Regions from separate parts of the Actinomadura rugatobispora genome, predicted to be linked through region 3. Evidence: riboswitches for the same ligand, from Rfam matches in the RefSeq annotation. Region 3 holds a riboswitch; each other region holds the start of a gene.

Region 1 (10,370 bases), 1.7 Mb from region 3:
CACGACCATATGCCGGGGACAAGATCATCTATTGAAAAGATTCCACCGTTTGAGGGGATTCTCGGCCCTTCTTGTCCAGTATGCGAGGTTGCGGCGGGTTCGCAGGGTGTCGGGGTCGTCGGGGCCGAGTACCCGTTCATAGTGCGGGAGCAACTCCGCGTGCAGGTCGCGTGCGGTCGCCGCGTCCCCGGCCTTCCCCGTCCAGTGGGCGAGGTTGAGGCGGGTGCCCAGGGTGTGGGGGTGGTCGGGGCCGAGTATTCGTTCGCGATCGGGGAGGAGTCGGGCGAGCAGGTCGCGTGCGGTCGCCGCATTCCCGGCCTCCCCCGTCCAGTCGGCGAGGCCGAGGCGGACGTCCAGGGTGTCGGGGTGGTCGGGGCCGAGTACTCGTTCGCGATCGGGGAGGAGCCGGGCGAGCAGGTCGCGTGCGGCCGCCGCGTCCCCGGCCTCCCCCGTCCAGTCGGCGAGGTTGAGGCGGGTTTGCAGGGTGTGGGGGTGGTCGGGGCCGAGTACTCGTTCGCGATCGGGGAGCAGCTTGGCGTGCAGGTCGCGTGCGGCCGCCGCGTCCCCGGCCTTCCCCGTCCAGTCGGCGAGGTTGTGGCGGGTTTGCAGGGTGCTGGGGTGGTCGGGGCCCTGGACTCGTTCGCGATCGGGGAGCAGCTTGGTGTCCAGGTCGCGTGCGGCTGCCGCATTCCCGGCCTTCCCCGTCCAGAGGGCGAGGTCGTGACGGTTGCCCAGGGTGTCGGGGTGGTCGGGGCCGAGCACCCGTTCGCGATCTGGGAGGAGTTGGGCAAGCCGGTCGCGTGCGCCTGCCGCATTCCCGGCATCCCCCATACAGCCGGCGAGGTTGTGGCGGGTGTTCAGGGTGTGGGGGTGGTCGGGGCCGAGTACTCGTTCGCGATCGGGGAGGAGTCGGGCGAGCAGGTCGCGTGCGGCCGCCGGATTCCCGGCCGCCCACGTCGAGAGGGCGAGGTTGTGGCGGGTGTTCAGGGTGTCGGGGTGGTCGGGGCCGAGTACTCGTTCGTGATCTGGGAGGAGTCGGGCGTACAGGTCGCGTGCGGCCGCCTCGTCGCCGGCTTCCCTCGTCCAGTGGGCGAGGTCGTCGAGAGTGTTCAGAGTGTGGGGGTGGTCGGGGCCTTGCAGTCGTTCGCGGTCGGTGAGGAGCTGGGCGTGCAGGTCGCGTGCAGCCGCGGCATCACCGGCCTTGCCCGTCCACTTGGCGAGGCCGTGGCGGATGTTGAGGGTGTCGGGGTGGTCGGAGCCCTGCAGTCGTTCGCGATCGGTCAGGAGCCGGGCGAACAGGTCACGTGCAGCCACCGCGTCCCCGGCCTCCCCCGTCCATTGGGCGAGGCCGTGGCGGGTGTACAGAGTGTGGGGGTGGTCTGAGCCCTGCACCCGTTCGCGATCGGTGAGGAGCTGGGCGAACAGGTCGCGTGCGGCCACCGCATCCCCAGCCGCCCCTATCCATTGGGCGAGGTGGTAGCGAGTGTCCAGAGTGTCGGGGTGGTCGCGGCCGAGCACCCGTTCATAGCTCGGGAGCAACTCGATGAGCAGGTCGCGTGCGGCCGCCGCGTCCCCGGCCTCCCCCGTCCATTGGGCGAGGATGTGGCGGGTGTGCAGGGTGTCGGGGTGATCGTCACCCAGTACTCGAACACAGTCGGTCAGCAGATTCTGCAGGGCGGTGACGGCGGTGTCGTAGCGGCCCGCCCGGCCCTCCCTCTCGGCTTGGTCGGCGCGTGCTCGCAGGGCCTCGAGGCGGTCGGGGTGGTGCGGGTCGGTGCGCCGGCGCCACAGGTCGTGCAGGCGGGCGGCCACGGCGGCGGCGTCGGGGGGGCCGCTGGTCGGGCTCCTTGGCCAGCAGCTTCCGCAGGTACTCCTCCAGTTGGGGAGGGGTGTCGGGGCGCAGCGTGCGGGCCGGGGGCGGGGGTGCGGCCAGGTGCTGGGTGACCACCGCGCGGGCGTCGTCGCCGGTGAAGACGTGGCGGCCGGTCAGCAACTGGAACACGGTGGCGCCGAGGGCGTACAGGTCGGCGCGGTGGTCGACGGGCTGCCCCATGATCTGCTCGGGCGCCATGTAGGCCAAGGTGCCGATACTGGCATCGCCGGTCAGGCCGGTGGTGGCGCCGTGCAGCCGGGCGATACCGAAGTCGCAGACCTTCACCGTCCCGTCGCCACTGAGCATGAGGTTGGCGGGCTTGACGTCGCGGTGAACGATCCCGGCGGCGTGCGCGGCGGCCAGGCCCTCGGCGGCCTGCGCCCCGTACTCCAGCACATCCTCGATCGGCAGCCCGCCGGGATGGTCGCGCAGCAGGCTCTTCAGATCACGGCCGTGCAGGAACTCCAGCACCAGATAGGACAGCCCGTCATGCTCGCCGACGTCATGGACGACGGCGATGTTGCGGTGCGCCAGCCGCGCCGCCGCCCGCCCCTCCCGCTCGAACCGGGCCAGCGCCTGCTCCCGGAGGGAGCCGTGCATCAGATGCGGTTGCAGCACCTTGACCGCCACCGGCCGGTCCAGCCGGAGGTCCTCGCCTCGCCACACCTGGCCCATGGCGCCCTCACCCAGCAGCTCGGCCACCCGATACCGGTCCGCCACCACGGCACCCTCAACCAGCAACCCGCAACCTCCGGCCCACATCCGCTGGCAACGGCTCCAAACCGCCAAAGACCCGACCCCAACCTACGGCCCAGGAGCCCAAAAGCCACGACGAGCCGCAAAGTAGGCGGTCAACCGGTTCGAGCCGTGCGGAGAATCGGAACGGTGGTCAGCGGATGGGGACCCGGGAGCAAGCGGACAATCCAACGATCCTGCCCCGGAACCGCAATTCCCCAGGAATTCACAGGTCGGAGGGTGCTCGGCCGTCGTGGGATCGCGTCCGGTCAGTCTTCGCGCCAGGCGAGCTTGATGAGCATGTTCTTGGCGTCCTCGGCGACCTCGGCGTCGGCGACGACGTCGTAGCGGCCGGCGACGATCTGGCTGCGGGAGGTGAAGTCGCGGCGGCCGCCGGTGACGGCGTGGGCGATGAAGCCGAAGACCGCCCCGAAGACGGCGCCGAACAGGACGCCGCCGAGCAGCAGCCCGAACACGTCGCTGTGGTTGGCGGTGAACAGGGTGAGCAGGAGGCCGACCAGTAGGCCGAACCAGGCGCCGCTGCCCGCGCCGGCGAGGGCGGCGCGGCCCTTGGTGAGGCGGCCCAGGACGGTCTCGACCATCTTCAGGTCGGAGCCGATGATCGCCGTTCGTTCGACCGGGAACTTCTCGTCGGACAGGAAGTCGACCGCTCGCTGAGCGCCCTCGTACTTGCCGTAGGACCCGACGACCGGACGGTCGGTCGCGGGAGGGACCGCTTGGGTGGACATGCCGTCCCCCTACCCAGGGATTTCCCGGACGCACCTGTTCGGGCGGTCTTGTCCCTCCTTGATCGTCCAGGCGCGTAGCCTGCGGTCCAGGGCGGCGCGACATCGGGGAGTGACGGGCGTTGGACGCGCAGGAGTTGGAGTCGTACCGGCGGTTCGCCGGGGTCGCGGTGGGCGGGGTGCCGCTGCTGATCGCCTTGGTGGCGGGGTACGTCCCGGTGTGGCGGCGCGGGTTCGCCACCGAGCGGACCGATGAGGTGCGGGGCACCTGGTACGGCGGGATGGTCGGCTTGGCGGTCGTCCTGATCGCGGTGGGCCTGGCCGGGTTCATGCTGCATCTCCAGGCGACGGAGGGCGCCGCGCTCCTGGAGGAGCCGTTCTGGACCGGCCTGCGGGACGGGGCGATCATCGTCGGGGTCGTGCTCGGCGTGCTGATGATCATCCTGCTGTGGGTGCTGCGCAAGATCGTCATGGTGGTGCGAGGAAAGACCCCGTACAGCCCGTTCGAGAAGCTGGGCTCCGGGGAGCTGCGCGGGCGGTTCAAGGAGGAGCGAAACGCGTTGCGGGAGCGGCTGGAGGCCGGGGTTCCCGGCGGGCCCGCGCGGGAGCAGGCGGTCGCGTGCCTGGAGGCGGCCGACACGATCACGAAGGAGCTGGCACCCCGGGCGGTCGCGTACACGGGCGGTTGGCCGGATCATTTCGTGGCGGTCGTGCTGTGCCGGGTGGCGCGGATGGTGCTGGACACCGGCGTCCCCGTGGACGGGAACGTGCCGTTCTGCTGGCTGAACCCCCTGCACGGACCCGCGACCGCGGTGTACGGCCAGGAGGCCCGGCCCCGCCCGCTGTGCGGCGGCTGCCTGGAGGAACTGGGTGCGGACCCCCAGCGCGAGGTGCACCCATTGCATGTGCCGCACCGGGACGGCGGCTGGCAGCCCTACCTGCTCGGGGTGTACTTCGAGGAGCGGCGCGGCCTCGATCATGTGTTCCGGCGCGTCCGGGAGAAGCAGCGGGCCCGCGCCTAGGGGTGCTGACTTCGCATATGGGGCGCGGGCTACGATGGCGGGCGACGGCGGGTGAGGAATCCGGTGTGAATCCGGAGCTGTCCCGCAACTGTGACCGGGGAGTCCTCTCTCGCTCAGGGCCACGGCGGAGACGCTGGAAGGCCGGGGGAGGACGCCGATCCGGGAGCCAGGAGACTCCGTGCCGTCGCCGACCTCTTCACCGAGCCGGGGCGCGGAGACCCCGGGGGAGGCTTGCCGATGATGCGTGCCCTGCTGCTGTCCACGGCCGACACCGAACTTCTCGCCGCGCGGGCGGCGGACGCGGGATATGTGACCGCCAATCCGGTCCGGATCGGGCTCGACGAGCTCGCGGCCCTGGCCGAGGGCGCCGACGTCGCCGTCGTGCGGCTGCTGGGCGGGCGCAAGACCTGGCCGGAGGGCGTGGAGCGGCTGCGCGGGCTGGGCCTGCCGCTGGTGCTGCTGGGCGGGGAGGCCGATCCGGACGCCGAGCTGATGGCGCTGTCGACCGTCCCGGCCGGAGTGGCGGCGGAGGCGCTGGACTACCTGCGCGAGGGCGGTGTCACCAACCTGCGGGAACTGGCCCGTTTCCTCAGCGACACGGTGCTGCTGACGGGTGAGGGGTTCGCGCCGCCGGTTCCGATGCCATCGTACGGTTTGCACGGCGAGCCCAGGGTGGAGCCGGGCCGCCCGACGGTGGGGGTCGTCTTCTACCGGGCGCACGAGCTGTCGGGGAACACGGCCTTCGTGGACGTGCTGTGCGAGCGCATCGAGGCGCGGGGAGCCAACGCGCTGCCGGTCTTCTGCGGGTCGCTGCGGGGTGCGGAGGAGGGGTTGCTGGAGCTGCTGGGACGGGCGGACGCGCTGGTCGCGACCGTCCTGGCCGGGGGCGGCGCGGTCGCGGCGGACGCGTCGGCGGGCGGTGACGAGGACTCCTGGGACGCGGGCGCGCTGGCCGGGCTGGACGTGCCGGTCGTCCAGGGGCTGTGCCTGACCTCCAGCCGGGCGGTGTGGGAGGCGTCGGACGGGGCGCTGACGCCGATGGACGCGGCCATGCAGGTCGCGATTCCCGAGTTCGACGGCCGGTTGATCTCGGTGCCGTTCTCGTTCAAGGAGGAGGGCCCGGACGGCGTTCCCGTGTACGTGGCCGATCCGGGGCGGGCGGACCGGGTGGCGGGGATCGCGGTGCGGCACGCCCGGCTCCGGCACCGGCCGAACGGGGAGAAGCGGGTCGCGGTCGTCCTGTCGTCCTATCCGACCAAGCATTCGCGGGTCGGGAACGCGGTCGGGCTGGACACGCCCGTGTCCGCGGTCGGGCTGCTGCGGGAGATGGCCGCCGCCGGGTACGACCTGGGCGGCGACGACGAGCTGTGGCGCGACCCCGACGACGGCGACCCGCTGATCCACCGGCTGATCGCGGCCGGGGGCCACGACGTGGAGTGGCTCACCGAGGAGCAGTTGAGCCAGGCACCGTCGCGGGTCCGGCTTGAGGACTACCGGTCCTGGTTCGAGGCGCTGCCGGGGCCGCTGCGCGAGGGCGTCCGGGAGCACTGGGGCGAGCCGCCCGGCGAGCTGTACGTGGACGGCGAGGACATCGTGCTCGCCTCGCTGCGGTTCGGGAACGTGATCCTGATGATCCAGCCGCCGCGGGGCTTCGGCGAGAACCCGGTGGCGATCTACCACGACCCCGACCTGCCGCCGTCGCACCACTACCTGGCCGCCTACCGCTGGCTGGACGAGGAGTTCGGCGCGGACGCGGTCGTCCACCTGGGCAAGCACGGCACGCTGGAGTGGCTGCCCGGCAAGGGCCTCGGGCTGTCGGACGGCTGCGCCCCCGACGCCGTCCTCGGCGACCTGCCGCTGATCTACCCGTTCATCGTGAACGACCCCGGGGAGGGCACGCAGGCCAAGCGGCGCGGCCACGCCACCGTCGTCGACCACCTGGTGCCGCCGATGGCGCGCGCCGAGTCGTACGGCGACCTGGCCAAGCTGGAGCAGTTGCTGGACGAGTACGCCACCGTCGCCGACCTCGATCCGGGCAAGCTCCCGGCCGTCCGGGCGCAGATCTGGACGCTGGTGCAGGCCGCCCAGCTGCACCACGACCTGCACCAGGACGAGATGCCGGACGAGTCGCAGTTCGATGACTTCATCCTGCACATCGACGGGTACCTGTGCGAGATCAAGGACGTGCAGATCCGCGACGGCCTGCACATCCTGGGGCGGCGGCCGGTGGACGAGGCGCGCGTCAACCTGGTGCTGGCCGTGTTGCGGGCGGCGCAGGTGTGGGGCGGGGTCGCGGGCGCGATGCCGGGGCTGCGCGCGGTGCTGGCCGCCGAGTTCGGCTTGGACGAGAAGGCGCTGCTGGCCGACCCGGGCCGCCGGGTCGAGGCCGACCTGTCCGCGCTGACCGCCCTCGCCGACGGCCCCGCCCGCACCGCCTCCGACGCCGTCGACCTCCTGGAGCGGCTCGCGCGCACGCTGGTCGAGGGCATGGAGGCCGCGGGCTGGGACGTCGCGGGCGCCAAGACCGTCTGCGACGGCGTGTTCGGGCGGGAGATCCCGGACGTGGTGCGGCTGCTGGAGTTCGGCGCGGCGGAGGTGGTGCCGCGGCTGGACGCCACGTCCGGGGAGATCGGCGCGGTGCTGCACGCGCTCGACGGCGGGTACGTGCCCGCCGGGCCGTCCGGGTCCCCGACCCGGGGCCTGGTGAACGTGCTGCCGACCGGCCGGAACTTCTACTCGGTCGACCCGAAGGCGATCCCGTCCCGCAACTCGTGGGAGGTCGGCGTCGCCCTCGCCGACTCGCTGATCGCCCGGCACCTGGAGGACACCGGGGAGTATCCGTCCAGCGTCGGCCTGACCGTCTGGGGCACCTCCGCGATGCGGACGCAGGGCGACGACATCGCCGAGGTGCTGGCGCTGATCGGCTGCCGCCCGGTCTGGGACGACGCCTCGCGCCGGGTCACCGGGTTCGAGATCGTCCCGGCCGAGGAGCTGGGACGGCCACGGATCGATGTCACCGTCCGCATCTCCGGCTTCTTCCGCGACGCGTTCCCGCACGTCATCGCGCTGATCGACGACGCGATCACGGCCGTCGCCGATCTGGAGGAGCCGCCCGAGGCCAACCACCTGCGGCGGCACGCGGCCGAGGACCACGCCCGGCACGGCGACTGGCGGCGCGCGACGTCCCGGATCTTCGGGTCCAAGCCGGGCGCGTACGGCGCCGGGCTGCTGCCGCTGATCGACGCCCGCAACTGGCGCGACGACTCCGACCTGGCCGAGGTGTACGCGGTGTGGGGCGGCTACGCCTACGGCCGGGGCCTGGACGGGCGCGAGGCCCGCGCCGACATGGAGTCCTCGTTCCGCCGCATCGCGGTCGCGGCCAAGAACCAGGACACCCGCGAGCACGACATCGTCGACTCCGACGACTACTTCCAGTACCACGGCGGCATGGTCGCGATGGTCCGCTCCCTCACCGGGAAGAGCCCCGCCGCCTACGTCGGCGACTCGGCGTTGCCCGACCAGGTGAAGACCCGCACCCTCGCCGAGGAGACGCACCGCGTGTTCCGGGCGCGCGTGGTGAACCCGCGCTGGATCGCGGCGATGCGGCGGCACGGCTACAAGGGCGCGTTCGAACTCGCCGCCACCGTCGACTACCTGTTCGGGTACGACGCGACCGCCGGGGTCGTGGACGACTGGATGTACCAGAGCCTCGCCGAGGAGTACGTCTTCGACGACGAGACCCGGGAGTTCATGGAGCAGTCCAACCCGTGGGCGCTGCGCGGCATCACCGAACGCCTCCTCGAGGCCGCCGAGCGCCGCCTGTGGGCCGAGCCGGACCCGGACGTCCTGAACCGCCTCCGCGCCCAGTACCTGGAACTGGAGGGCGACCTCGAAGCAGAGGACTGACGGGTCACTCGTATACGTAGCCCATGGGCATGAGGTCGCGGGCGCTCACCGTGACCAGTTCGCCTTCCCACCAGAAGGTGACGTCCGCGTCCGGCGCGAGTTCGGCGATGAACTGGCGGCACGCTCCGCAGGGCGAGCAGGAGCGCCCGTCGGGACCGGCGACCACGATGGCGGTGATCTCGCGGCCGGCGGTGCTCGCGGATCCCCCGAGCACCGCCGCGGTCAACGCCGCCCTCTCCGCACATATCGTCAGGCCGAACGAGCCGTTCTCGACGCTGCAGCCATCGAAGATCCGCCCGTCGGCGGCGACGGCCACCGCGCCGACCGGGTACGAGGAGTACCGGCAGTACGACATCCCCCGGTTCCTCAGCGCCCGCTCGTAGTTCTCCCGGGGGCCGGACGGTGCCGACCGCGTCGCGTGCGTCTTCGTCAACACGGCGACCGCCGGGTCACCGCCGAGTTCGGTGAGCAGTTCGCGCATGCGGCGGTCGTGCTCGTGTGCGAACTCCTCCCGTTGCTCGATCGCCGCGTTGATCTGGTCGCCGTAAGGGGGTGCCGGCGTGGTGAGCGACACGCCGAGCGCCTGCAGCCCTGCCACCGTTTCGTGCAGCGTCCGGTCGCCTGCGGTCTCTCTGGGAAACTCCACCTCGAGGAACGTGCCCAGGCCGTCCAGGTCGTCCAGGGCCAGCTCGGCACCCTTGAACGTGGAGGCACTGCGCAGCCGCCGGATCAGCAGTCCCGGCCGCAGGCCCATCGCGGTGAGCAGGCGCACGGCCGAGCCGGGCGCGTCCACGGCGAGGCCGATCTCCTGCCAGCGACTGTCGGGCAGCTTCCTCTTGTGCTCGATCCGCGCCTTGTCGCCGCTGAGACGGAGCCGGACGATCCAGCCGTCCTTGTCCATGGACTGGGCGCCGTGCGGGCCGAAGGTGATGTCGGTGAGCCGGATCGGGCTGGAGAACTCGATGGCGCTCTTCAGCGCTTCGGTCTCGGGCGCATTCAGCCGGAAACGCCGCTCGGTCTCAATCACGTGCAGTGTTCTCCCTTCGTCTGAGAACGGCGACCCGCATGCCGGAACCGGCACAGGACGCGCCGGCCGCGTCCAGGGCGCGGCCCAGCTGCCGCCGTCGCTGCTCCCGGTCCGCGTAGATCGATCCGAAGTACTGGGTCCTGCTGTCCAGGCAGCCGTGGATGAGCCCGGCCGCCGTGATGCGGACCGAACGCCTCTCTTTCCGCCGGGCCGTGCAGACGACCGGGCACCAGGGCGTCTGGAGCCTGATCACGTGCGCACCGCGCTGAAAGAACCACTTGTGGTCTTCCTGCCGGACGCCGGTGTAGCCGAGGCCGGTCAGCACCTCGGCCAGCGGAGCCAGAACCCGGCGCTGCTGATCGGGGTCGGTCACCTGGCACGGGCAAAGGATCTTGAGGGTGCCCTTCAGTTCGCGCGCCAGTTCTACCAGAGGGACGAGCCTGGCGGGCGCGCGGCGCAGGGGCCAGTAGGAGTTCAACGCGAACTCGACGCCGGACTCCGCGAGGAGCCGGCAGCTGGCGATGACGGCCTGGAAACTGCCCCGGGTCAGGTTCGCGTAGTCCTCTGCCAGGGCGGCGGGCAGGTTGACGCTGACGCGGAAGGGACGGCGTCCGGCCAGGCGCCCCAACGCGCCGGGATCGTTGGCGTTGGTGATCAGTGTCGCGTCGGTCACGCCCTGGGCGTTGACGGCCGCCAGATACTCTCCCAGCCGGGGATGCAGCGTCGGTTCTCCCCCGGAGAACTTCACCCGCACCTCTCCCCACGCCCGCAGATCGCCGACGATCTGGGCGATCTGGTCGGGCGTGGCCGCCAGCAGGGCGTCCCGGCCCGGCTGCCCCTCGTTGTGGCAGAAGACGCAGGCCAGATCGCACCGCTCGGCGAGCAGCAGGCGCAGCTCGATCGCCGGGGCGTTCACAGCTTGGCGCTCCGCATGACGTCCAGCCAGTGCTCGGTGCGGTCCGACCACGCCCAGCGGCGGAACTTCTCGTCCGAGGCCGCCTCGATCAGCGCCCCCGCGTCGTCGTCGCCGTAACGAACCTCGGGAGGGCCCGGCCGCGCCC
Region 2 (10,370 bases), 1.6 Mb from region 3:
ACGCGGCCCGAACGTCCCCCGGAGGGACGGGTCAGCCGCGGACCAGGTCGCGCAGGGCGCGCAGTGTCGGCTCGTCCTTGGGCCCGCCCAGCAGCAGCGTGGTGACCGGGCTGTCGCGCCACAGCTGCAACCGCTCCTTGATCCGGCCGAGCGGGCCGAGCAGGGAGATCGAGTCGGCCAGCTCGTCCGGCACGGCCCGGATCGCCTCGTCCCGCCGCCCCGCCAGGAACAGCTCCTGGACGCGGGCGGCCTGCTCGCCGTACCCGAGCCGGCCGATCAGGTCGAGATGGAAGTTGCGGTCCTTGGCGCCCATCCCGCCGATGTAGAACGCCAGCGGCACCTTGGCGAACTCCAGCGCGGCGTCCAGGTCGTCGGTCACGATCGCGGTGACGGTGGCGGCGATCTCGAAGCCGTCCGGGCGGCCCGCCAGCGAGTCGCCGAAGACCGTGTCCACCTGCGCCGGGTCGATGAACATCGGCAGCCAGCCCTGCGCGATCTCGGCTGCCAGCGCGACGTTCTTCGGCCCCTCCGCGCCCAGGTAGACCGGGATCTCCGGGCGCGCTGGATGCACGATGGACTTCAGCGGCTTGCCCAGCCCGGCGCCGCCCGGGAACGGCAGCGGGTAGTGCGGGCCCGCGCTGGTGACGGGCTCCTCGCGGCGCCAGACCTGGCGGAGGATGTCGATGTACTCGCGGGTGCGGGCGAGCGGCTTGGGGAAGGGCACGCCGTACCAGCCCTCGACGACCTGCGGGCCGGACGCGCCCAGCCCCAGGATCACCCGCCCGCCCGACAGCGCGTCGAGGGTGAGCGCGTGCATGGCCGTGGCCGCCGGGGTGCGGGCCGACAGCTGCACCACGGCGGTGCCCAGGCTGATCCTCGAGGTCCGGGCGGCGTACCAGGTGAGGGGGGGTGAAGGCGTCCGAGCCGTACGCCTCGGCCGTGAAGACCGAGTCGTAGCCGAGCCGCTCGGCGGCCAGCACGGTCTCGGTGTGGTCCTCGGGGTCGCGCTGCCAGTACCCGACGTGGATGCCGAGCTTGAGATCCGCGGTCATCGGTCGCCTCCGCTCATTCGACGCTGTGTTTCACAACCCCGGCCCAGGGTGCTCGCCTGGCGGCTCGCACCCTGACCGAGGTTGGGCGAGCGCGGCATCGCTTCGCGATCTGCCCGGTGAGGCTCGCCTCCGGCGTCGCCTCACCGGGCAGGTAACGCGCTCGCGCAGTGGCTCGGCCACCTGACACACAGACTCTAGAACACGTTCTACTTCCTGTGCAGGGGCAGGGCCCGGCGAAGGGTGCCGGGCGGGCCGAGGGGCCGCGGCGAGATCGCCGCGACCCCTCGGGAAGAAGACCTTCCGAGTGCTCGCCTAGGCGCGCCGGACGGCCTCCAGGAAGCGGTGCCACTCGGACCGCGTGAACATCAGGGCCGGGCCGTGCGGATCCATCGAATCGCGCACCGCGCGGTGGTCGCCGGTGAGGGCGGCCACCTCCACGCACTGGTTGCCGCTGCCGCTGTGCGACGACTTGCGCCAGTGGGCTCGGGTGATATCGGGGGAGGGGTGGTTCACGTGCATCTCCTTGCTGCCTCGGCTATGAGGTGCGCGGATTCCTCGGGGGAGAGGGCCGCCTTCGTGATACGGGCGAAGCGGTCCCCATGTGTTGCTATTGCCTCGGCGCTTTCGAGATAAACGTCGCCCATGGTCCCCTCGACGTAGGCGATATCGGGGTCTGCGGGGTCGGGAAACGAAAGTATCGTGAAACGTCCGTCAAGTCCGGCATGTTCTTTTGCGTCGAACGGCAGCACCTGGAGGGTGATCCTGGGCCGGGAGGCCATCGCGCCCAGCTGGACGAGCTGTTCCGCCATCACCTCCGGCCCGCCGATCGGCCGGTGCAGCACGCCCTCGTCGAAGATCAGGTGCACCCGGGGCGCCTGCTCCCGTTCCAGCAGCGCCTGCCGGGCCCTGCGGGCGTCGATCCGGCGCTCGATGTCCTCGGGGGTGGGCAGCATCCGGCCCGCGGTGATCACGGACCGGGCGTAGTCCTCGGTCTGCAGCAGCCCGTGGATCAGCTGGGGGTCCCAGGTGCGGATCTGCGAGGCCTCGTCCTCCAGGGCCACGTAGCTGCCGGTGAACACGTCGGCATAGGCGGTCCACCAGCCGCGCTGGCCCGCCTCCCGCGCCAGGTTGATGAGCGCGTCCCGGGCGGGGCTGGGCACGCCGTACAGATCGAGTATGTCCGCGATGTCGTTGGGCTTGGGCCGGGTCTGCCCCGTCTCCAGCCGCGAGACGGTGGCCCGCGACCAGTCCAGCCGGTCCGCCACCTCCTGCAGGGTGAGACCCTGCGCCTCTCGCAGCCTGCGAAGCTCCCGGGCCAGCCGGCGACCGCGCACGGTGGGCCGATACGTCATGAGCCGAGAGTCTCCCGATTCGGTCCGTTCCGTTCAACACAAACGAGCATGCCGGTAACGCCAATCTTGCGAAGCGTGTTGCGTGAGTGAGATTCTCACGCGAAGCTGAGGAAACGTGATCGCCTGTGAGCGGAACGTAACGGGACAGTAGTGGCACAGGCCAGGCGAGTGGCAGTGTTGGCGAGTCCGGGCACCACGGACGTGATGCGGGAGGGTCCCGTGAAGACCTCACCAGAGACAGCCGGACCAGCGACGGCGGGCTCCGCGGACGGCGTCGCCGCCGCCGACGACTCCGGAGGCGGGGCGCCGATGCTCCGTTCCGCCGGTACGGCGGGCCGGAAGGGCGCCCGGGACGACGCCCGCGACCGGCGCGACCGCCGGGAGGGCCCCGACGGCCGAGGGGGCCGCCCCGGCCACGCGGGCCACGCCGGGTGGCGCGCCCGGCTGAGCGCCGCGGAGGCCCGCGTCGACGAGGTGGTGGTACCGGTCGTCCCGTCGGAGTGCCCGCCGCCGCTAGGGCGGGCCTGGGCGCTCCCCGAGGGGCCGGGCTGCGCCCGGTACGCCCGCTCGGTCCTGGCCGAGGCGCTGGCCGAGGCCGGAGCGTCCCGCGCGGCCATCGCCGACGCCAAGCTGATGGCCAGCGAGCTGGCCACCAACGCCCACCAGCACGCCGCCGACCGGGGCCCGCACGAGCTGTGGCTCTACGCCGGCGGCGCGTCCGGCGGCGAGCTGCGCTGCGCGGTGTTCGACCGCGACGCCGCCGCCCGCCTCCCCGGCTACTCCTGGACCTCCGGCGACTACGGCCGCGGGCTGAGCATCGTCCAGGAGCTGTCGGAGGGCCGCTGGGGCATGCTGCGGACCATGTCGCGGTGCCTGCCGAGGGCGCGCGGCAAGGCGGTCTGGTTCACCGTGCCCGCCGCCGTCCAGCTTCCGGCCGACCTGCTCCGCGCGCCCTACCGGGCCGTCGTCCCGGCCCCCGCGCCCGCGCCGCCGCCGCTCGGCTGAACGGCCGGGGGCGGGCGGTTCGCGCCTTCTCCACCTCGGCCGCCGGCGCGCGGAGCCGGCGGTAGAACACGTTCCCGGCACGCCTCCGGACACGGGTGCCCGGACGCTCTCACCCCACCGCGACTTGGGCGGTTCCTACCGGTATGCCATCCTGTGCAGGCGACGGAAGCGGAGGAACCCGGTGCGAATCCGGGGCTGTCCCGCAACTGTGACCATGGGGAGCTCCCCCTCGCGTTCGGCCACGGCGGCGACGCTGGAAGGCTGAGGGGGAGTGGCGATCCGGGAGCCAGGAGACTCCGGCCGTCGGAGGGACGCGGGCGACCGCGGTGAACCGAGTGACACCACTCGCGGGCACCGCCGAGCCTCTGGGGGCGTCCCTTGGAAGGACAGCCACGGGCGTGGACACCCGAGGGAAGGACGATGAGGCATGCCGCCCTATCTGATGGGCCGATGAGCCGCGCGGGCGCCGACGGGCAGCCCCACCAGGCGCGCTACCCCTTTTCCGCCGTCGTCGGCATGGACGACCTCAAGCTCGCACTGCTGGTCAACGCGGTCTCTCCGGGCGTGGGCGGCGTGCTGGTCCGCGGTGAGAAGGGCACCGCCAAGTCGACGATCGTGCGGGCGCTGGCCGACCTGCTGCCGTCGGTGCCGGTGGTGGCGGGCTGCCGGTTCTCCTGCGACCCCCGCGACCCCGACCCGGCCTGCCCGGACGGCCCGCACGCCGTGTTCGACGGCGAGCCGGACGAGGACGGCGCCTTCGACGCGGCCCCCGAGCCCGCCGATGAGCCGGCCGACGACACCGGCGCCCGTGCGGCCGCTCCCGCGGCTCCGGCGCCGGTCGGGCCGGCCGGAGCCGAGCAGCGGCCCGCACGGCTGGTCGAGCTGCCCGTCGGCGCCTCCGAGGACCGCCTCACCGGCTCCCTGGACATCGAGCGCGCCCTCACCGAGGGCGTGAAGGCGTACGAGCCCGGACTGCTGGCCGCCGCGCACCGCGGCGCGCTGTACGTCGACGAGGTCAACCTGCTGCACGACCACCTGGTCGACCTGCTCCTGGACGCCGCCGCGATGGGCGAGTCGCACGTCGAGCGCGAGGGCGTCTCGGTCCGGCACGCCGCCCGGTTCCTGCTGGTCGGCACCATGAACCCGGAGGAGGGCGAGCTGCGCCCGCAGCTGCTCGACCGGTTCGGGCTCACCGTGGAGGTCGCCGCGACCCGCGACCCCGCCGAGCGCGCCGAGGTCGTGCGGCGGCGGCTGGACTACGAGCGCGACCCGGTCCGCTTCGCCGCCCGCTGGGGCGTGGCCGAGGCCGAGCTGGCCGCCCGGATCGCCTCCGCGCAGTCCCGGCTGCCCCGGGTGGAGCTCACCGACGCCGCGCTCCGCCAGATCACCGCCGTCTGCGCCGCCTTCGAGGTGGACGGGCTGCGCGCCGACCTGGTGACGGCCCGGGCCGCGATGGCGCTGGCCGCCTGGCACCGGCGCACCGTGGTCACCGCCGAGGACGTGCGGACCGCGGCCCGGCTGGCGCTGCCGCACCGGCGCCGCCGCGACCCGTTCGACGCGCCGGGCCTGGACGAGAAGAAGCTGGACGAGATCCTGGAGGAGCACGGCGACGACTCCCCGGACCGTCCCGGAGACGCCCCACCCGAGCCCGAGCCCGAGCCCCGGCCGGAACCGGCGTCGGCCGAGGCCGAGGAAGGGCCCGGCGACGACGGGTCCGGGCCCGCCGACGGCGACGAGCCCGACGACGACGGGCCGGGCGGCGGCCCCGGCGGCGGACCGGGCGGCCTCGATGGCGGCGGGGGCGGGGGCGGGGGCGTGCTGAGCGTCCTGGACGCCCTGCTCAACGGCCGTTCGGTGAACGACGGCGAGCGGCCCGCCGACGAGCGCCTGCCCACCAAGGAGCGGGACGCGGGCGAGGGCGAGCCCGCCCAGGCCGGCGCCACATTCAGGCCCCGGCTGTTCACCGTGCCGGGTACCGGCACCGGCGCGCCCGGCCGCCGCTCCAAGGCGCGCAGCCCGTTCGGGCGCGTCTCCGGCGCCCGGCCCGGCGCCCGCGGCCTGCACCTGAGCGCCACGCTGCACGCCGCCGCCCCGCACCAGCACGCGCGCGGCCGGACCGGTCCCGGGATCGTGGTCGAGGCCGGCGACCTGCGGGAGGCGGTCCGCGACGGGCGCGAGGGCAACCTGGTGCTGTTCGTCGTCGACGCCAGCGGCTCGATGGCGGCGCGGCGGCGGATGACCGCGGTCAAGGGCGCGGTGCTCAGCCTGCTGATGGACGCCTACCAGCGCCGCGACAAGGTCGGGCTGATCACCTTCCGGGGCACCGCGGCCGAGCTGGCGCTGCCGCCGACCTCGTCGGTCGAGGCCGGCGCGCGGCGGCTGGGCCGGCTGCCGACCGGGGGCCGCACCCCGCTGGCCGCCGGGCTGCTGCGGGCCGCCGAGACGCTGCGGGTGGAGCGGGTGCGCGACCCGTCCCGCCGGCCGCTGCTGGTGGTGGTGACCGACGGCCGCTTCACGCACGGGCCCGACCCGTCCGCGGCGGCGGGGCTGCTGGCCGCGGCCGGGGTGGCGTCGGTCGTGGTCGACTGCGAGTCCGGGCCGGTGCGGCTCGGCATGGCGGCCGAGCTGGGGACCCGGCTCGGCGCGGAGACCGTGCGGCTGGAGGACCTCGCCGCCGGCGGCCTGGCCGGGGTGGTCAGGGACGTCAGGAACGCGTCCGGGAAGGTGGCGTGAGCACGCGATGCCGCAGGGAAAGCCGGAGTACGTGCCCGAGGACGGGCTCACCACCAGGGAGCGCCGCAACCGGCCGCTGGTGATCGTGCACACCGGCCCGGGGAAGGGCAAGTCGACCGCGGCCTTCGGGCTGGCGCTGCGCGCCTGGAACCAGGGCTGGCCGATCGGGGTGTTCCAGTTCGTGAAGTCGGCCAAGTGGCGGATCGGCGAGGAGCGGGCGCTGCGCGTCCTCGGCGACAGCGGCGAGGGCGGCCCGGTGACCTGGAACAAGATGGGCGAGGGTTGGTCGTGGATCCAGCGTCCGGGGACCGAGGCCGACCACGAGGCCGACGCCCGGGAGGGCTGGGCGCAGATCAAGCGCGACCTGGCCGCCGAGACGTACCGGTTCTACGTGCTCGACGAGTTCACCTACCCGATGAAGTGGGGCTGGATCGACGTCGACGACGTCCTCACCGCGCTGAAGGACCGGCCGGGCGCGCAGCATGTGGTGATCACCGGCCGGGACGCCGATCCGCGGCTGCTGGAGCTCGCCGACCTGGTCACCGAGATGGGCAAGGTGAAGCACCCGATGGACCGCGGCCAGAAGGGCCAGAAGGGCATCGAGTGGTGAGTCCGGTCCCTCGCCTGGTGGTGGCGGCGCCCGCGTCGGGCAGCGGCAAGACGACCGTCGCGACCGGGCTGATGGCGGCGCTGGCGGCCCGCGGCACCGCCGTGTCGCCGCACAAGGTCGGCCCCGACTACATCGACCCGGGCTACCACGCGCTCGCCACCGGCCGCCCTGGCCGCAACCTCGACCCGTGGCTGACGTCGGAGGACCTGGTCGTCCCGCTGTTCCTGCACGGCGCCGCCGGGGCGGAGGTGGCGGTCGTCGAGGGCGTCATGGGCCTGTTCGACGGCGCCGCCGAGCAGGGCGGGTTCGCCTCGACCGCCCATGTGGCCGGGCTGCTGGACGCGCCGGTGGTGCTGGTGGTGGACGCCGCAGCGGCGGGCCGTTCGGTGGCGGCGACCGTGCACGGCTTCCGGACCTACGACGAGCGGGTGCGGCTGGGCGGCGTCATCCTCAACCGGATCGGCTCGGACGGGCACGAGCGGATGTGCCGCGAGGCCGTCGAGGAACTGGGCGTGCCGGTGCTGGGCGCGCTGCGGCGGCGGGACGACGTGGCGACGCCGTCCCGCCACCTCGGGCTGATCCCGGCGGCCGAACGCAGCGTGGAGGCGGTCGCGACCGTCGAGCGGCTCGGTGACCTGGTCGCCTCGTCCTGCGATCTCGACGCCCTGACGGCCCTGGCCCGGAGCGCCCCGCCGCTGCCCGCGTCGGCGCGGTGGGAGCCGGGCGCGCAGGTGGCCGCGCCCCCGCCGGGCGGCGGGCGGCCCCGGATCGCGGTCGCGGGCGGCCCGGCGTTCACGTTCGGGTACGCGGAGAACGAGGAGCTGCTGGAGGCGGCGGGCGCCGAGGTGGTCCGGTTCGACCCGCTGCGCGACGAGCGGCTGCCGGACGCCACGCGCGGCGTGGTGATCGGCGGCGGCTTCCCCGAGATGTACGCGCCCGAGCTGTCGGCCAACGAGCCGCTGCGGCGCGCCCTGGTCGCGTTCGCGTCCGGGGGCGGCCCGGTGTACGCCGAATGCGCCGGGCTGCTCTACCTGGGCCGGGAGCTGGACGGCGAGCCGATGTGCGGTGTCCTGGAGGAGGTCACCGCGACCATGGCGCCGCGGCTGACCCTCGGGTACCGGTCGGCCGTCGCCGTGTCGGACTCGGTGGTCGCCCGTACCGGGGAGCGTGTGCGGGGCCACGAGTTCCACCGCACCGTCACCGAGCCCCGCCACGGTGGAACGGCGGCCTGGCAGTGGTCGACCACCTCCCCCGAGGGTTTCGTCCAGGGGGATTGCATCGCCTCGTATCTGCATCTGCACTGGGCGGGGGAACCGTTGTTCGCCGAGCGGATGGTGCGGGCGAGCCAGGCCGAAGAAGGAGAGGACGCTTGACGACCTTCGATGCGGCCTTCGGCGCGGAGGGCGGCGGCCTGGAGGGCGGGCGTGCACGGCTGCGCCCGTTCGCGCCGGGCGACGCGGCCGCCCTGGCGGAGGCGATGGGCGCGGGCGAGGACTTCCTGCCGCCCAACGTCCCGGCGAGCGGCGACGCGCTGGACTGGTGGCTGGCCGAGGGCGTGCACGGCGCCGCCCGTTCGGGTGAGGGCCTGCAGGCGGCGGTGGCCGATCGCGCGACCGGCGAGCTGCACGGCACGATCGGGTTGTACCGGGTCGACTGGACGGCGCGCGCGGCCGAGGCCGGGTACGGGATCCGCCCGGCGGCACGCGGCCGCGGGCTGGCCACCGACGCGCTCCGCACCCTCAGTGAGTGGGCTCTGCGTCCCGGCGAAAGCGGCGGGGGCGGGCTCAACCGGGTCGAGTTGCGCGTGGACGTCGGCAACCACGCCTCCGTCCGCGTCGCAGAGAAGGCGGGCTTCCGGCATGAGGGCGTGCTGCGCGCCACCGGGCGAGACCCCGAAGGCCGTCCCGTCGACCAGTACGTGTTCAGTCTCGTCGCCGCCGACCTGGACGCCCGGCGCGAGGGCGCGCGCGGTCCCGGGAAGCTGATCGGCGTCGGCGTCGGGCCCGGCGATCCCGAACTGGTGACGGCCAAGGGCGTGCGCGCGCTGCGGGAGTCCGACGTCGTCCTGGTGCCGGTCATCGCACTGGACGAGGAGGGCCGCGCCGAGTCGGTCGTCCGCGCCTACACGGGCAAGGCCGAACGCGTCGTGTTCGCCCTCAACGACCGCGGCGGTGTCACCGAGCGCCGCGCCGCCGCCTGGGACGCCGCCGCCGAACGCGTCGTCCGGGCGTTCGACGAGGGCGCCGCCACCGTCGCGTTCGCCACCATCGGCGACCCCAACGTCTACTCGACCTTCACCTACCTCGCGCAGACCGTCCAGGCCCTGCGGCCCGGCACCGAGGTCGCGACCGTGCCCGGGATCACCGCCATGCAGGACCTGGCGGCCCGGTCCGGCACCGTGCTCGCCGAGGGCACGGAGTCGATCGGGCTGGTGCCGCTGGCCGGAGGCCCGGGGGCGCTGCGGGCGTTCCGGGCCGCGCTGGAGACGGGCGACACCGTCGTGGCGTACAAGTTCGGCTCGGTCGCCGCCGAGGTGGTCGAGGCGCTCAAGGAGACCGGACGGCTGGAGGACGCCCGCTACGGCGCCCGCCTCGGCCTGCCCGGCGAGGAGATCCGGCCCGCCCGCGACCTGGCCGGGCCCGTCCCCTACCTGTCCACGCTGATCGTGCCGGGCCGCCGCGACGGCGCCCGGGGAGGAAGGCTGCGATGACACCCCCCTCAGGTCCCCGCGGCCGGGTGCTGTTCGTGGGCGCCGGGCCCGGCGCCGCCGACCTGCTCACCTTCCGCGCCGCCCGCGCCATCGCGTCCGCGGACGTGGTGATCTGGGCGGCCAGCCTGGTCCATCCGGACGTGCTGGAGCACGCCCGGGACGGCGCCGAGATCGTCGACTCCGCGCAGCTGCCGATGGAGGGCGTGCTGCCGTACTACGAGCGGGCCGTGGCGGAGGGGCTCACCGTCGCCCGCATCCACTCCGGCGACCCCGCGCTGTGGGGGGGCGCTCCAGGAGCAGCTCGACCGCTGCAAGGAGATGGGCCTGGAGACCGAGGTCGTCCCGGGCGTGTCCAGTTTCAGCGCGGTCGCGGCCGTGGTGGAGCGCGAGCTGACCATCCCCGAGGTCGCCCAGTCGGTCGTGCTGACCCGGCTCGGCGGCGGCAAGACCCCGATGCCGCCGGGGGAGGAGGTCCGCGCGTTCGCGCGGCACGGCACCACGATGGCGCTGTTCCTGTCGGCCGCCCGGTCCGGGCAGCTCCAGGAGGAGCTGCTGGAGGGCGGCTACCCCGAGGACACCCCGTGCGTGGTCGCCTACCAGGCGACCTGGCCGGACGAGCTGGTCGTCCGATGCACCCTGGGCGAGCTGGAGGCCACGGTCAAGGAGCACCGGCTGTGGAAGCACACGCTGGTGCTGGTCGGGCCGGCGCTGGCGGCGGGCGGCACCCGGTCGCACCTGTACCACCCGGGCCACTTCCACGGTCACCGGCGTGCCGAGCCGTCGGCGCGGCGGCGGCTTCGGGAGGCTCGTCGGCCATGAACCCAACAGGCACGGCACGATCGGACGGCGGCACCGGCGGCGGCAGCGGTGGTGGCGGGGCGGTAGCGGCGATCGCGGCACAGGGCGAG
Region 3 (10,370 bases):
GCGCGGCCTCGGGGCGGCGCAGGGCCTCGGCCAGCGGCGCGTGCAGCAGGACGAGGTCGGCGGGCGCGCCCACACGCACCTGCCGTACGGGGCCGCCCGGGTCCTCGGGAGGCGTGAGGTACGCGCGCAGCGCGGCGCGCGGGCCGATCCGTTCGGTCTCCCCGGCCACGGCGCCGGACCGCGTGCGGCGCCGGACCGCCGCGTCCATCACCTGCCAGGGGTCCAGCGGGCCGTACGGCGCGTCGCTGGAGAGACCGACGCCGACGCCCGCGTCGAGCAGTGCGGCGCACCGGTAGAGGTCGGGGTGGTCCTCGGCGGGCAGGTCGCGCAGGTAGTCGTCGCCGCGGTCGGCGAGGAAGCCGGGCTGGGTCACCACCCGCAGCCCGCGGCGGGCCAGGTCGTCGACGAGCTCGGCCGGGACGAGCGCCGCGTGCTCCACCCGGTCGCCCGGCAGGTGCCCCGCCTGGTCGAGCGCGACCAGCAGCAGGATCAGCGCCTCGCGGGTGACGCAGTGCACGGCCACGGGACGGCCGCGCCGGTGCGCCGCCCCGATCCGCCCGGCGAGATCGTCGAGGGAGGGCAGGCCGGAGTCGGCGATCACGATCTTGTACGGGCCGGTGGTGACGCGCGGATGGGACGCGGGGGAGGCGGCCGCCTCCTCCAGCGGCGTCCCCAGCAGGTGCAGGCGCTGCGGGAGCGTCCCCTCCCGGACCGCCCGGTCGAACGCGGCGAGCGCCCCGGCGTCCAGGTCGGGCGTGGCGTCGGTGACGGCGGTGATCCCGAACCGGGTCAGGGCGCGTGCGACGTCGTCCAGGGGAACCGGGCCGGTCCGGGGCAGGCGCGAACGGAGCCAGTCGTCGGCCCGCCACAGCCGCCCGGTCGGCGCTCCGTGCTCGTCACGCTCGATGCCGGGATGGTCGCCGGCGGCGATGCCGGCCGCGGTCAGCGCGGCGGTGTTGAGCGTCCAGAGGGCGCCGCTGCGGTGCTGGACGCGCACGGGCCGGCGCGGCTCCAGCCGATCGAGGGCGGCGGCGTCGAGATCGCCCGCGACCGGCTCGGCGTACCCGACCCCGCGGATCCAGCCGTGCTCGTCGGGGGTCGCGGCGCGGAGGGCGCGGGCGAGCCCGTCCGGGTCGTTCACCTCGGGCGGCCCGCACAGCGCCGAACGACTCCGGGCGGCCAGGGCGTGCAGATGCAGATGGTGGTCGCACAGCCCGGGGAGCAGCGCGCCGCCGCCGCAGCCGACGACGCGCTCGCCCGGCTCGCGGGACAGGCCGCCGCCGATCTCGGTGACCCGGCCTCCGGCGACCCGGACGTCGGCGCGCTCGCGCCCGCCGATCTCGGCGTCGCGCAGCAGCAGCCCGGTCACGGGACCGCGATCCCCAGCCCGCGCAGGACCTCCGCGGTGTCGGCTCCCATCTCCGGCGCCTCGCCCGAGCCGCCGGCCGGGGGTTCACGCCTGGCCGGGAGCACGACGGGGGCCGGGCCGTCGGCCGTCTCCACGCTCCAGCCGCCGCGGCCGTCCGGGACGGCCGCGGGCGAGGGGACGGGAGCGTCGCCCGGATCGAGCGTCGAGGCGACCACCCGCGCCATCGCCACGTCCCACAGCACGCCGCCACCGCCGGGCGGGGCGGTCGAGGCCAGCACGGCGGCGGTGAGCCCGGTGAGCGGGTCGGCGATCGCGTCCCCGCAGAACAGCGGCGCCCCGGACGGGTCGCGGCAGACCAGTCCGGCGGCGGCCGCGACGTCGTCGCCGAACCCGACCCGGTCGGCGGCGCGCCCGTAGGCGGTGATCGAGACCCAGGAGGTCCCGGCGGCGACGGCGGCCCCGGCGTCCAGTCCGAACCGGGCCAGGGCGCGCGGCCGGGACGCCTCGATGACGATGTCGGCCGCCGCCACGAGCGCCGCCAGCGCCCGCCGGCCCTCGCCGGCGCCCGGATCGAGCGCCACCGAGCGGTGCCCCGCGTGCAGCAGCCGGTAGAACCCCGGGTCGCCGCGGCGCGCGCCGTCGGGCCTGCCCGGGACCTCCACCTTGACGACCCGCGCTCCGGCCAGCCCGAGCAGGTGCGCGCACAGCGGGCCCGCCCACAGCGCGCTGAAGTCGACCACCAGCGCCCCTTCGAGCGGGCGCGGCTCGAGCGGGACGGGCGGCGGCGGGGGAGCGGGGGCGCGCACGACCGGTCCGGCGGCGACCCCCAGGAGCCCGGCCCGTTCGGCCAGTTCGGCGCCGGTGTGCTCGCGCAGCCAGGCGGTCACCGCGGGCCAGGGGTCGTCGCCCACCTCCGCGCACGCCAGCGCGCCCAGCAGCGCCGGGTCGTCGGGACGGGCGCAGGACACCGCCGCCCAGCCGTCGGCGGTCGGCAGCAACCGGCAGGCGCCGCCCGCCGACACCCCGCCGCGCCGCCGCAGGCCGAGATGGGCGGCGCGCTCGGTGAGCAGCCGGGCGCCGTCCAGCCGCACGGCACGGCCCGTGCCGGAGGTGTGGGCGGCGAACCGCTCCGCCAGGGCCCGCGCGGCGGCGGCGCCGCGGCCGGGCGGCACCAGCGGCGGCCCGTCCGGCCGGCCGGCCAGCGCTACCGCGCCGGAGGCGGCCCACGCGGCCTGGGCCTCGCCTGGCGTGGGCCCGCTCACCTGCGTCGGCATGGCCCGACGATACACTCCGCCACCGCGGAGCCCTGCGACCACCAAGGGAGGACGGCGATGGGCGGACCCCTGCGCGTCTCACCGGCCGAGCTCGCCGACGGAGCGTCCGGCGGGCCGCTGTTCGACGAGGACGGCGCCGTCCCCGTCCCGCTCGTCGCCGTCGATCTGGACGGCGCGGCGGACGGCGAGCTCGCCGGACGGGCGGCCCGGCACGCTCGCGAGGCCGACCGGATCATGATCGGCGTGCTGCCCCCCGGCGCGCCCCCGCCCCCTCCCGAACTCCTGGACGCCCTCGACCTCACCCTCACCGGCCCGGACGTCGGCGCCGGACGGGAGACGGTCGCCGTGCCCGACCCCGAAAGGACGCTCCGCGAGCTGGACGCGGCGGCGGCGCGCAACCCGCAGGCCGCCCTGGTGCTGCGGGACGTGCTCCGGACGACGCCGCTGCTGCCCGTCCAGGCCGCGCTGGACGTCGAGTCCTACGCCTACTCCACCCTGCTCGGCGGCCCGGAGTTCGCGCGCTGGCTCACCGCGCGCGGCCCGCGCCCGCTGCCGCCCTCCGTCCCGGACCCGGTCCTGGTCGAACGGACCGGCGACGGGCTCCGCATCACCCTCAACCGGCCGGAGCGGCGCAACGCCTACGGCCGGCAGCTCCGCGACGCGCTCACCGACGCGCTCCGGCTCGCCCTCCTCGACGACGGGATCGCCCGCGTCGTGCTGGAGGGGGCGGGGCCGTCGTTCTGCGCGGGCGGCGACCTGGACGAGTTCGGCACCACCCCCGACCTGGCCACCGCGCACCTGATCCGCACCCGCGGCGGCGCCGGGCGGCTCGTCCACCGGCTGCGCGACCGGATCGAGGTGCGCGTCCACGGCGCCTGCGTCGGCGCGGGCATCGAGATCCCCGCGTTCGCCGGGACGCTGGTCGCCGCCCCGGACGCCGCGTTCCGGCTGCCGGAGGTGGCGATGGGGCTGATCCCGGGAGCGGGCGGGACGGTGAGCATCCCGCGCCGCGCCGGCCGCTGGCGCACCCTCTACCTGGCGCTGTCGGGCACGGCGATCGACGCCGCCACCGCCCGCCACTGGGGCCTGGTCGACGGCTGAAGCCGCTCGGTCAGGAGGCCATGACCGAGTCGGCGGCCATGCCGTCGGTGCTGACGAACCGGTGCTCGAACAGCCACCGGTCGCCCACGGGCACCAGCGTGTCGCGGTAACGGCCCCAGTGGTCGGGGCCGTGCGCGTTCATCACCAGGAAGTAGGCCGCCGTCCGGACCCGCTCCGGGGTGACCTCCTCGAACCGCACGTTGGCCACGAAGTGCCGGATGATCCCCGGGACGCCGCGGCTCGGGGCCGAACCGCGCTCGGCCACCCCCGACAGCATCGCCGTGATCGCCTCCCGTCCGGCCAGGGTCTCGCCGCTGCGCAGCTCCAGCACGCCGTCCTCGGTGAACGTCGCGGCCAGGTCCTCGATCCGGCCCCGGTCCCCGGCGTGGGTGTAGGCGGCCAGCGTGTCGCGGACGCGCTCGCGCGCCACCAGTTCCCAGGTCTCCACGGGCCCTCCCCAGTGATCGTCCGCGGCGAGTGTACTTCGCGCCCGATCCGGGGCCGCGAGGAGGGGATCACGACGGCTGACAGGTGGAGCACCAGACGGTCCGGCGGCCGGAGACGCGGCGGCTGGACAGGGGCGTGCCGCAGCGGGGGCAGGGGGCCTCGGGCTCGTCCCGGACGCCGGTGAGCCAGGTGTCGCGCGGCGGGACCCGCTCGGCCCGCACGGAGTCCCGCAGCACCTTGCGCATCGCGCGGTGCAGCGCGTCCAGGTCCTTCTCGTCCAGGTCGGCGGCGCCGCGGAGCGGGTTGACGCGGGCGCGCCAGCAGATCTCGTCGGCCAGCAGGTTGCCCAGGCCCGCGATGAGGGACTGGTCGGTCAGCGCCGTCTTGAGCCTCGCGCGCCGGCCCGACAGCAGCTCCCCGAGGCGCCGCCGCGTGACCTGGAGCGCGTCCGGGCCGAGATCGTCCAGCGTCCGCTGGGCCTGCGCCCGGTCGGCCGCGAGGTGGACGCCCTGGAGCTTGCGCATGTCGCGGAAGCGCAGCTCGCCGTCGTCAAGGCGCCACGCGACCCGGTCGTGCGGGTGCCTCGCCTCGCCCGCCGGATGCCAGGACAGCGAGCCTGTCATGCCGAAGTGCAGCATCAGCACGGGCCCCTCGGCCGGAGCGAGCAGCCATTTGCCGTGCCGTCGCGGATGCTCGAAGCGGTGCCCGCGCAGGGCGTCGCCCAGCCCGCGCTCGCCGACGCCGCGCAGGACGCCCGTGTCGTACACGCGCACGGACCTGATGGGCTCGCCGGCGTGCTCGTCCAGTACCCGGCGGAATCCCTCCACGTCAGGGAGCTCCGGCATACGGTCGGCGTACCCGCCGGCCGCCGTTCAACCCCGGGCGGGGGTCAGGCCCCGGTCATGAAGTCCGCGACCAGCTCGGCCGGGTTGGCGGCCTCGGTGAGCTCGAACATCTCGTCGGGGGCGAACATGTCGTAGAGGATCACCGGCACCGGGCGCCCCAGGGCCTTGACGATGCGGCCGTCGGAGTGGAGCCGCGCGGCCAGATCGACGCACAGCTCGTGGAACCGCCGGTCGAGCCGCTCATCGCGCCCGTCGCGCTCGTCCTCGGACAGGTCGTCGCCGTCCTCGTACCAGAGGCCCTGGTCGGCCGCCTCCCGCCGGTGCAGTTCGGCGCCGGCCGGGTCGTGCTCGGGATCGTGCCCGGCGATGCGGACGCCCTCCAGTCCGGACGGCGGGAAGTAGGCGTAGCTCCAGCGCGCCTCCCACGGGCCGGGCGGGTTCGGCGCGGCGAGCACCGCCGCCACCTCGGCCTCGGTGTTGTAGCCGACGGCCAGGTAGGGGAACCGGGCGTCCTGGTCGACGCTGTCGATCCGGAAGGTGACGCAGTAGATCCCCGGCCCCGCGTCGCCGGGAAACTCCTCCAGGGCCCGCAGCGTCTCCTGCTCCATGTGCCGCCGGAAGGTCGTCGGGGGTGTCGCCATGCCGGAACTCTAGTGCCGGACGATCAGCGGCTGTCGCGCCTCGCCTGGCGGCGCGCCCCCATGGCCTTGCTGGACGCGCGCTGCTTGGGCAGGACGGGCTGCGAGGGCGCGCGGTCGTGCGTCTGGGATCGCATCCTGCGCCCGGCGGTGTCCTCCGGGACGGCCCGGGCGGGGCCGGGGTCGCGGCCCGCGCGGGCGTTCCGGAGCCGCTCGGCCTTGAGGTCGGCGGCGCTGCGCCGGGCCGCCTTGGCCACGTAGCGGCTCACCCGCGCCAGCGCGTCCTCGAACACCTCGGCCTTCTGGGCGTTGCGGGTGTTGCCGGGCCGGGCGGCGCCGCGTCCGCCGACCTCCTCGACACGGGACGCGGCGGCCCGCCGGTACTGCTTGACGTGCTTGTTGCGGGCACGCCGGACACGGTCGTGCACCTCCAGAAGATCGTCCTCGCCCAAGTCCTCCAGGCGCTCCCGCTCCGTCTCGCGGACCAGGGCCTGCTCGTTGTCCGTCATCGAGTTGATCAGCGCCTTCATCGCGCCCCCCTCGGGATCCACCGGTATGGCCGGTCCTGCCCACCGGTGCCGCGTCCACACCGGGACGACCCGTTTTCGGCCCGCGCCGGACGCGGCGCCTATACTCCGCCGTGCGGATGGTTCACCCGTCCCCGGTGGAACGGGGCGGGTGTCGTAAGAGGGAACCCGGTGGGAATCCGGGACTGCCCCGCAGCGGTGAACGGGAACGACCGCCGTCTATGGCACTGGGCCGCACCGGCCTGGGAAGCGACGGCCAGTAGGACGCGACTGCGACAGCAGGCGCGGCGCCCGTGAGTCCGAAGACCTGCCTCCGCCCGCGCGCCGGCCGGCGCGCGGTGGTCCGTGGCTCCGCGGGAGGGCCCGGGACGCGGCGGCGCGCCCGCCGCGCTCCGCCCTTCCGTGTCGCCGCGGTGATGGCACGCGAGGGAGAGACGCCATGAACACGACCGTGCTCGGCTACCCGAGGATCGGCGGGCGCCGGGAGCTGAAGAAGGCCACCGAGGCGTACTGGGAGGGCCGCGCCGGCGCCGCGGAACTCGCCGAGACGGCGGCGGGCCTGCGCCGCGAGACCTGGGAGACGCTGCGCGAGGCGGGGGTCGGCCTCATCCCGTCCAACACCTTCTCGCTGTACGACCAGATGCTCGACACGTCCGTGATGGTGGACGCGGTGCCCGACCGGTTCCGGCACCTGCGGGGGCTGGACGCCTACTTCGCGATGGCGCGCGGAGCCGAGGGCGTGGCGCCGCTGGAGATGACCAAGTGGTTCGACACCAACTATCACTACATCGTCCCTGAGGCCGGGCCCGGTACCCGGTTCCGCCTGGCCGACGGCGCGCGGGCCAAGCCGCTCGCCGAGTACGGCGAGGCCCGCGCGCTCGGCATCGAGACCCGGCCGGTGCTGGTCGGCCCGCTGACCTACCTGCTGCTGTCCAAGCCCGAGCCCGGGGCGCCGGACGGCTTCCGCCCGCTCGACCTGCTCGACTCCCTCGTGGAGGTGTACGCCGAGCTGCTGGAACGGCTGGCCGGGGCGGGCGCGGAATGGGTGCAGCTGGACGAGCCCGCGCTGGCCGCCGACCGCACCCCCGGCGAGCTGGCGGCGCTGCGCCGCGCCTACGACCGCCTGGCGGGCCTGCCGTCCCGGCCGCGGCTGCTGGTGAGCACCTGCTTCGGTGAGATCGGCGAGGCGCTGCCGGTGCTGGCGGCCACCCGGGTCGAGGCGATCGGGCTCGACCTCGTCGCCGGGCCGGGCAACCGGGAGGCGCTGGGCGCCATCGGCGGCATCGGCGCCAAGACCCTGGTCGCCGGGGTCGTGGACGGCCGGAACGTGTGGCGCGCCGACCTGAACGCGGCCATGGCCGGCTGCGCCTCGCTGCTGGGCCTGGCCGCCGAGCTGGTGGTGAGCACCTCCTGCTCGCTGATGCACGTCCCCCTCGACCTCGACGCCGAGACCGGCCCGGACGGCGGCGGCCTGGACCCGCGGCTGGCCGGGCGGCTGGCGTTCGCCCGGCAGAAGGCCGGAGAGGTCGTCCTCATCGGCAGGGCGCTGCGCGAGGGCCGGGACGCGATCGCCGGGCACCTCACCGGGCCCGCCCCGGACGGGGAGTTCGTCAACGCCCGGGTGCGGGCCAGGCTGGACGCCCTCGGCGACGGCACCGCTCGCCGCGACCACGCCGAGCGCAGGCGGGCGCAGCTCGACCTGCCGCCGCTGCCCACCACGACGATCGGCTCGTTCCCGCAGACCGCCGGGGTGCGGCGCGCCCGGGCCGACCACCGCGCGGGCCGGATCGACGACACGGCCTACGAGGCCGTGATGCGGACCGAGATCGACCGGGTGCTGGCCCTCCAGGAGGACATCGGGCTGGACGTCCTCGTGCACGGCGAACCCGAACGCAACGACATGGTGCAGTACTTCGCCGAGCGCCTGGACGGCTACGCGCACACCGTGCACGGCTGGGTCCAGTCGTACGGCAGCCGGTACGTGCGCCCGCCGATCCTCTTCGGGGACGTGTCGAGGCCCGAGCCGATGACCGTCCCGTGGACGACCTACGCCCAGTCCCGCACGACCAGGCCGGTCAAGGGCATGCTCACTGGTCCGGTCACCATGCTGGCCTGGTCGTTCGTCCGCACCGACCAGCCCCTGGCCGAGACCGCCCGCCAGGTCGCGCTGGCCCTGCGCGAGGAGATCCGCGACCTGGAGGCCGCCGGCATCCGGGTCATCCAGGTGGACGAGCCCGCGCTGCGCGAGCTCCTGCCGCTGCGGCGCGCCGGGCACGCCGCCTACCTGGACTGGGCGGTCGGCGCGTTCCGGCTGGCCACCTGCGGCGCCGCCGCGTCCACGCAGATCCACACGCACATGTGCTATTCGGAGTTCGGCGAGATCATCGACGCGATCGGCGCGCTGGACGCCGACGTCGCCAGCGTCGAGGCCGCCCGGTCCCGCATGGAGCTGCTGGCCGACCTGAACACCGCCGGTTACCGGCAGTCCATCGGCCCCGGCGTGTACGACATCCACTCGCCGCGCGTGCCCGGCGTGGCGGAGATGGAGGAGGCGCTGCGCCGCGCGCTGCGGGCGGTGGACGCCGACCGGCTCTGGGTCAATCCCGACTGCGGCCTGAAGACCCGCGCGTACGGCGAGGTGGAGCCGGCCCTGCGCAACATGGTCGCCGCGGCCCGCCGCGTCCGGGAGACGCTGGAGGAGCCGGGCGTGCCGCGGAAGTTCTGAGTCCGGGGCCGCCGGGCCCCGGGCCCGGCGGCGCCGGTCACCGGCACGCCCGGACTTGCAAGCGGGCGTGCCGGTTCGGCAAGTTGGAGGCATGGACGAACTGGACGACGTGCTGGCCGCGGTGGGGCCGCGCCTGCGGGAGCTCCGCCGCGGGCGCGGCGTCACCCTGGCCCGCGTCGCGGAACTGACCGGCATCTCCGAGAGCACGCTGTCCCGGCTGGAGAGCGGCCGGCGGCGGCCCAACCTGGAGCTGCTGCTCCCGCTGGCCCGCGTGTACGGGGTCGCGCTGGACGAGCTGGTCGGGGCGCCGCAGACCGGGGATCCGCGGGTGCACTTCAGCCCGGTGCGCCGGCACGGGCGGACGTTCATCCCGCTGACCCGGCGGGCCGGCGGGCTGCAGGCGTACAAGATGATCATCCCGGGGCAGGACGGGACGGCCGTGCCCGATCCGAAGACGCACGAGGGCTACGAGTGGCTCTACGTCCTCGACGGCCGGCTCCGCCTCGTTCTCGGCGACCGGGAACTGGTCATGAAGCCGGGGGAGGCGGCGGAGTTCGACACCCACGTCCCGCACTGGATGGGCGCCGCGGACGCCGGGCCGGTCGAGCTGCTCATCCTCTTCGGCAGCCAGGGCGAGCGGGCCCACGTGCGCGCCCGTCCCGCCTGAGCCGGGCGGGCGGCGCGCGCCGGTCACGCCGGGGCGGCGGACGGCAGGAAGAGCGCGGTGACCGTGGCGATGACGCGGGTGGTCGCGAACGTCGCGGTCCCGGCGCGCAGCCTGCGTCCCGCACGCGTGGGGGAGATGGTGACGTCGACCCATTCCCCCTCCCGCGCGGTGCCGAGCAGGTCGCACGACAGGTTGACGGTGATCAGCGGGACCGGGGGATCGCTGCGGGTGGCCAGGGCCCGCCCGATCGCCACGTCGCCGATCGCGGCGATCGCGCCGCCGTGCAGGAAGCCGCGCGCGTTCATCTTGGGCCCGTCGACGGTGAAGCCGACGTGCAGCGGATCGGTGGGGTGCTGCTCGAAACCGCCGATGGCGGTGAGCAGCGGGCTCGGGCGCTCCCACGGAACGAACCCCGGCCGCCCCGCCCTGTCCTCGGTCATGTCTCCTCCGGAGAGTCGAGGCCGCCCGCACGGGACGACGCCCGGGTGGCGTCGCGGAGACCGTGCAGCGACGCGGTGAAGGTGAGGCGGAAACGGCGGTCGCACTCCTCGGATCCGCCGCCGAGCAGCCCGGACGCTTCGAGGCCGACCAGGCCCTGCACGACGGCGAAGAGGCCGACGGCGACGTCCCTGGCCGCTCCCTTCGGCCGTCCGGGGCCCAGCAGCGCCGCGACCCGGCCGACCACGACCCCGTAGATCGCCTCCGCCGACCGCACGTCCTGCTCGCCGGGGCTGAACTCGGCGAACGGCCGGGAGAACATCACCTCGTACAGCGCCG

Evidence for each region. A riboswitch is a leader RNA that binds a small molecule or an ion and turns the genes downstream of it on or off. The one in region 3 is predicted to bind cobalamin.
Region 1: it holds a riboswitch for cobalamin, as region 3 does, so the genes downstream of both, cobN (cobaltochelatase subunit CobN) here and metE (5-methyltetrahydropteroyltriglutamate--homocysteine S-methyltransferase) in region 3, are expected to answer to the same signal.
Region 2: it holds a riboswitch for cobalamin, as region 3 does, so the genes downstream of both, ACZ466_RS08385 (magnesium chelatase subunit D family protein) here and metE (5-methyltetrahydropteroyltriglutamate--homocysteine S-methyltransferase) in region 3, are expected to answer to the same signal.

The regions. Positions count from the first base shown of each region.
Region 1 is NZ_AP029191.1:2,063,849-2,074,218, reverse strand. Features, by position in the region: gene ACZ466_RS08650 (hypothetical protein) at 1-3, opposite strand, end outside; gene ACZ466_RS08645 (tetratricopeptide repeat protein) at 25-1,674, opposite strand; gene ACZ466_RS08640 (serine/threonine-protein kinase) at 1,634-2,614, opposite strand; gene ACZ466_RS08635 (general stress protein) at 2,878-3,357, opposite strand; gene ACZ466_RS08630 (Asp23/Gls24 family envelope stress response protein) at 3,477-4,376, shown strand; cobalamin riboswitch at 4,405-4,576, shown strand; gene cobN (cobaltochelatase subunit CobN) at 4,614-8,282, shown strand; gene ACZ466_RS08620 (cytidine deaminase) at 8,287-9,309, opposite strand; gene ACZ466_RS08615 (radical SAM protein) at 9,302-10,225, opposite strand; gene ACZ466_RS08610 (AIR synthase related protein) at 10,222-10,370, opposite strand, start outside.
Region 2 is NZ_AP029191.1:2,014,232-2,024,601, reverse strand. Features, by position in the region: partial or broken gene ACZ466_RS08405 (LLM class F420-dependent oxidoreductase) at 32-1,052, opposite strand; gene ACZ466_RS08400 (DUF397 domain-containing protein) at 1,365-1,571, opposite strand; gene ACZ466_RS08395 (helix-turn-helix domain-containing protein) at 1,562-2,404, opposite strand; gene ACZ466_RS08390 (ATP-binding protein) at 2,624-3,409, shown strand; cobalamin riboswitch at 3,581-3,706, shown strand; gene ACZ466_RS08385 (magnesium chelatase subunit D family protein) at 3,860-6,142, shown strand; gene cobO (cob(I)yrinic acid a,c-diamide adenosyltransferase) at 6,150-6,752, shown strand; gene ACZ466_RS08375 (cobyrinate a,c-diamide synthase) at 6,749-8,125, shown strand; gene cobI (precorrin-2 C(20)-methyltransferase) at 8,122-9,462, shown strand; partial or broken gene ACZ466_RS08365 (SAM-dependent methyltransferase) at 9,459-9,692, shown strand; gene ACZ466_RS08360 (cobalt-precorrin-4/precorrin-4 C(11)-methyltransferase) at 9,781-10,281, shown strand; gene ACZ466_RS08355 (hypothetical protein) at 10,278-10,370, shown strand, end outside.
Region 3 is NZ_AP029191.1:392,898-403,267, reverse strand. Features, by position in the region: gene ACZ466_RS01575 (amidohydrolase family protein) at 1-1,369, opposite strand, end outside; gene ACZ466_RS01570 (CoA transferase) at 1,366-2,643, opposite strand; gene ACZ466_RS01565 (enoyl-CoA hydratase/isomerase family protein) at 2,701-3,744, shown strand; gene ACZ466_RS01560 (nuclear transport factor 2 family protein) at 3,755-4,192, opposite strand; gene ACZ466_RS01555 (Fpg/Nei family DNA glycosylase) at 4,260-5,036, opposite strand; gene ACZ466_RS01550 (hypothetical protein) at 5,081-5,677, opposite strand; gene ACZ466_RS01545 (hypothetical protein) at 5,701-6,204, opposite strand; cobalamin riboswitch at 6,304-6,530, shown strand; gene metE (5-methyltetrahydropteroyltriglutamate--homocysteine S-methyltransferase) at 6,641-8,926, shown strand; gene ACZ466_RS01535 (helix-turn-helix domain-containing protein) at 9,018-9,593, shown strand; gene ACZ466_RS01530 (PaaI family thioesterase) at 9,617-10,033, opposite strand; gene ACZ466_RS01525 (TetR/AcrR family transcriptional regulator) at 10,030-10,370, opposite strand, start outside.